DNA from 2 places in the Shewanella sp. SNU WT4 genome. Region 2 is predicted to be linked to the other one. Evidence: riboswitches for the same ligand, from Rfam matches in the RefSeq annotation. Region 2 holds a riboswitch; the other holds the start of a gene.
What was found. A riboswitch is a leader RNA that binds a small molecule or an ion and turns the genes downstream of it on or off. The one in region 2 is predicted to bind thiamine pyrophosphate.

Region 1: another riboswitch for thiamine pyrophosphate. It lies ahead of thiD (bifunctional hydroxymethylpyrimidine kinase/phosphomethylpyrimidine kinase); the one in region 2 lies ahead of FJQ87_RS08770 (TonB-dependent receptor).

The regions. Positions count from the first base shown of each region.
Region 1 covers NZ_CP041151.1:3,977,855-3,980,254, forward strand. The annotation lists gene thiD (bifunctional hydroxymethylpyrimidine kinase/phosphomethylpyrimidine kinase) at 43-888, opposite strand; TPP riboswitch at 1,059-1,183, opposite strand; gene FJQ87_RS17870 (IS4 family transposase) at 1,924-2,400, shown strand, end outside.
Region 2 covers NZ_CP041151.1:1,961,666-1,964,065, reverse strand. The annotation lists gene FJQ87_RS08770 (TonB-dependent receptor) at 1-1,218, opposite strand, end outside; TPP riboswitch at 1,263-1,366, opposite strand; gene FJQ87_RS08765 (YcfL family protein) at 1,439-1,846, opposite strand; gene FJQ87_RS08760 (PaaI family thioesterase) at 1,947-2,381, opposite strand; gene FJQ87_RS08755 (PaaI family thioesterase) at 2,383-2,400, opposite strand, start outside.

The DNA of each region.
Region 1 (2,400 bases), 2.0 Mb from region 2:
CGCTCATGGCTATCACGCCATCAGTCACTGGCAAACAAGCCGTTAGGCTTTCAAACCAAAGAAGTGATTCACAGGCCCGTGGCCTTGGCCAATATTGAGCTCATCGGCATGAATAAGCGCCGCGGTAATATAATCTTTGCCAAGGGCGACAGCTGCGGGTAAATCATGGCCTTGGGCTAAGTAAGAGGCGATGGCTGCCGATAAGGTGCAACCTGTGCCGTGGGTGTTGCAGGTGTTGATGCGCGCGGCCGATAAGCGAATAATCTCGTCAGCTAAAATCAATAAATCTGTGCTGTTTTGATCTTGCTCTAAATGCCCGCCCTTAAGTAACACTGACTTAGCGCCTAATGCACGCAGCTCACTTATCATGGCTGTCATAGCGGTTTCGCTAGCTGGCACGTCCTTATTAATGAGAGCAGCGGCTTCTGGCAAGTTAGGGGTGATCACATCCGCTAACGGCAGTAATTCAGCCTTAAGGCAATCGATGGCCGAGCTTTGCAGCAGCAGATCGCCACTGGTCGCTACCATCACAGGGTCAACCACTAAAAAGCGCGGCGCGTATTGAATGAGTTTTTTGGCCACAGAGCGAATAATGTTGGCATCACTGAGCATACCCACTTTAACCGCAGCCACATTAAGATCGGTGAATACTGCATCTAATTGCTGCTCGACAAAATCGCTGCTGATGGGGTAAATGCCAGACACGCCTTGGGTATTTTGCGCCGTTAATGCCGTAATCACAGAGCAGGCATAACTGCCGGTGGCCGAAATCGCTTTAATATCCGCTTGAATACCCGCGCCGCCACCACTGTCGGAACCGGCAATGGTTAAAACAATCGGGGTGTTAGCTATGGATGTGGCAGGAGCTTTAGGGGTTAACGCAGGCATAAGTATTTCCTCGTTAACGCAGAGGAAAAATAGCCAAGTGAGATAAGTGGTAACAAGCCCTGCTAACTATACGCATCGCCATGTGCATCACCATGAAAGCCATGAATCAGCATGAACCCGCGCCAAGCAGTTGCTACCTATCCCTAGTTGATACAACTCGTAATGAGTGTGTCACAGGACCATTAGTTCCCTACGTCAGTATTAACTGAATCAGGTTCAACGGGTTCATGTGACTTAAGAGGATTGCATCCTCTTAGCAGTAGATCTCAGCCTAATGGCTCCCCGACTAATGGGGGCATACTATCATCTATGCTTTCAAAAATCGTATGATTTTTATCAATATTTTAATGGTTGTTCATGGTTAATTGGGCAAATTAAGGTTGCAGCTAATGGCTAGCACTTTCATTTATGGCTTAATTGGTATTGGCTCTTTACCATCAAATTGAGCTAGCGTGTCTTTTTCCAAAGTGGGGTTAAGGTTCAAACTTCGTTTGAAATATAATCGCGGAATTACTGACCTGATCTGTGTTGGCTCAACATGAGCGCTTAAGGTTCAAACTTCGTTTGAAATATAATCGCGGGATTACTGACCTACTGGGTATTGGCTCTATACCATCAAATTAAGCTAGCGCGTCTTTTTCCAAAATGGGGTTAAGGTTCAAACTTCGTTTGAAATAAAGTCGTGGGATTCCATCCCACACCCGGGCAAGGAGGACTGCTCGTCCTACCCTCCTTGCAACCACCCTGACGCCCCAATTCAGCGGAAAGCCCCTCAGTCTTATTGGATAAATCGCTAGCGCATCAGATGCACGTCCCTGTTTGACTGATGCTAGCTCGGTATCCATACCTCGCTCACGCAATTTATGCCAAACGCCCTCGGCCGCTTCAATGGGGATCAGGCGGTGTCTGTGTGTTCAAAGGTAATCTGAAGATGGTGTTGCATCTGTCTCTTCTACACAAATTATTAGCAAAAAATGGAACTTTCTTGACTGGCGATGATCAGATCATGCAAATTCACTCACTTCATCATTTTTAATGTCAATTTTTAACCCGAACAAATGGGCATATGATCACTTTCATCATGCTGAGCTAGGTGATAAACGACGAGCGGCAAGGTTAACCGTCGTCGCTGAACACATGGCGGTTGGCAGCGGTAAATCGGTTGCCAGATCTTGTAATGGTGAAGATGCCAAACTCGAAGGAGCCTATCGATTGATCCGCAATGATAATGTTAGCCCATCTATGATCAGAGCCGCCGGTTTTGCTCGCACCGCCCAAGCGATTGAAAATATAAATGAAATACTTGCTCTCGAAGACACGACAGCCCTGAGTTATAAGCACAGTGTGGCGTCTGAATTAGGGAAATTAGGCAAACCTACCGATAAGTCTCGTGGTTGGTGGGTTCATTCTGTCTTGCTACTGGATAGCCATACTTCTCGGACCTTGGGCTTGATCCACCAAGATTGGTGGTGTCGACCTGATAATCCCAACGAGGCCGATGAAAAAGAGAGC
Region 2 (2,400 bases):
CCAAGAAGAATCCCAACCGTTATATTCTTCTCTAAGCAGGTTATCTTCAGTCAGCCTATTAAAGTACAAGCCAAACAACCAATCTGTGGTGCCAGCAAATATCCGCCCAGCATCATCGCTCAGGATGCGCACATCTTGACTGAAATTTTGGCGTTTAGCGGTTTTATCCCACCAACTGTCATACACACATGGCGCCATTCCAATGAAAGTACCACCATCATCATAAACAGCACATTCCAACTGCTGCCAATACTCTGAGTTTGACCAATCGCCATCATAGGCATGGCGCTGTTTAGTATCAGTAAAGCTGCTGATGGATTCAATGCTAAAGCGCGGATCAGCTTGCCAAGATAATTTAAGTGCCGCGCCATTGGTGGTTTGAGTATCGACTCCGGGTTGGTCGGTATTAGTATAAGTACCGTTACTGTCTAGCGACCAAACATCATAACCATTATCAAAATTACCGTGCAGTAAGGTTAAATCCGCTTGTAAATCATCATTGATATACCAGCGTAATTTAGCTTTAACTGAGGTTTCATCGCGCTTATTGGTATCATCACGGCCAAGATAGCTATTTTCCATAAAGCCATCTTGCTGATGGGTTTGCACTGAAATGCGCCCAAGCAGGCTATCGTCTTGATTAAGTGAGCCGCCAGCATAGGCACCTAAGGTCCACAAATCATCGGTACCTAAGGTGAGTTCAGTGCCAGCCTCAGGTATGGCACTCGGCTCAGCACTGGTTAAATAAATCGCGCCCGCTAAGGCATTACCACCAAACAAGGTACTTTGTGGACCGCGCAGCACTTCAACTTGGTCGATATCAAATAAGCCTGATGCCATGCCTAACCCAGACAAATCGATATCATCGACAAAAAAACCTACTGAGCTGTTAGGCGCGCCTTGATATTCTTCTTGATCGCCCACACCGCGAATTTGAAAATATCGCGCCCGCGAGCTGCCGCCAGACCAGTTAAGGTTTGGGACACCATTTAAAATATCTTGAAAGTTTTCGCCGCCATCATCTTGTAATTGGGATTTATCAATGACGCTGACGCTAGATTGCACTTGATTGACATTAATGGCGCGAAAATCGGCCGATACCACTAAGACTTCCATCGGCTTATTATCGGGCGCGGTTAAACCTGTGGTGGCAGAGAAGGCATTGCTACAAAAGCTTGTCGATATAGCTAACGACAGCAAAGAGATAGGATATTTCATGGGACCTCAATCTATACTAGGTTGAGATCCGGCAAGACGCGCGAAGGCAATAAACACACCATTCCTACGCCGGTATAAGCCGGATCAGGTTCTAAGGGTTCGTCTATCGACATCTCAGTCAGCGCTGCTGACACCCCTTGGCGGCCGCAAGTATAGCTTAAGTAGTCAGATTGTTAATAGAGCATAATCAGTAAATTACGCCTATTTGTTAAAAATAAACTTATTGAGAGAATACTTCCCGCACATAAATTTCAAAACTAACAGCACCATTGGCTGGCGCCATGGCTTGCACTTGGACTTGTTGTTTACCGTATAAGGTTAACGGGGTCCAAGATGAAGAGTCACCTTCAATCACAAAACCACTGCCATCAAACCAAGTAAATTGATATTGCAGGCTTAAGTCGGTGGAATCTAAGCTAGTGATAGTCGCAATGCCTTGCATCATGCCGCCGATAAGGCGAGTTTTAAGCTCACTAATGCTGACATCACTGCCCACGCTGCTGTTATCAACGCGGGTAATACCACCCGTGGATGCCATTATCCCGCCAGTTCTATGACTGCAAGCACTCATGCCAGCAACAACTAACAACATAGCAAACGCATAACCTAAGCGAATATGGGGTTTCATCAGCATCTCCTGTTCAAGCTAAGCCAGATTAAATAACTCACTTTTACCTACCAATAATACTTACCGCGACTCACTCATGTTAAGCCTTCATCGTAAAACACTAACCTAACAGAAAATGAGCCCGCGCTGTGGCAATTAATTGCTTTCGATTCGACTGCCAGCAATCGATACTCACATTGGCCACACGTCGACCTTGGCGAGTAATACGGCACTCGGCAAAGGTATCTTTATCATAGCCTGCACGTAAGTAATCAATGGAGAAATCCACGACCTTAGGGACGCCAGAGGCTTGCATCAGCACCATAAGTTGCACTATCGCCGCCATTTCCATAAAGCCCGCGATCACGCCGCCATGCAGCGCGGGTAACACGGGATTACCAAGATTTTCAGCCTTAGCCGGCAATTTAAACACTAATTCATCACCAAAGCGTTCAACTCCCATGCAAATGTAATTAGCATAAGGCACTAAGGCTAATATCCGATTAACATCTTGGCTGCGCGCCGCTTGCCTAAGTAATGAGTGGCTATGTTCCATGTTAGTTTCCATCATTGTT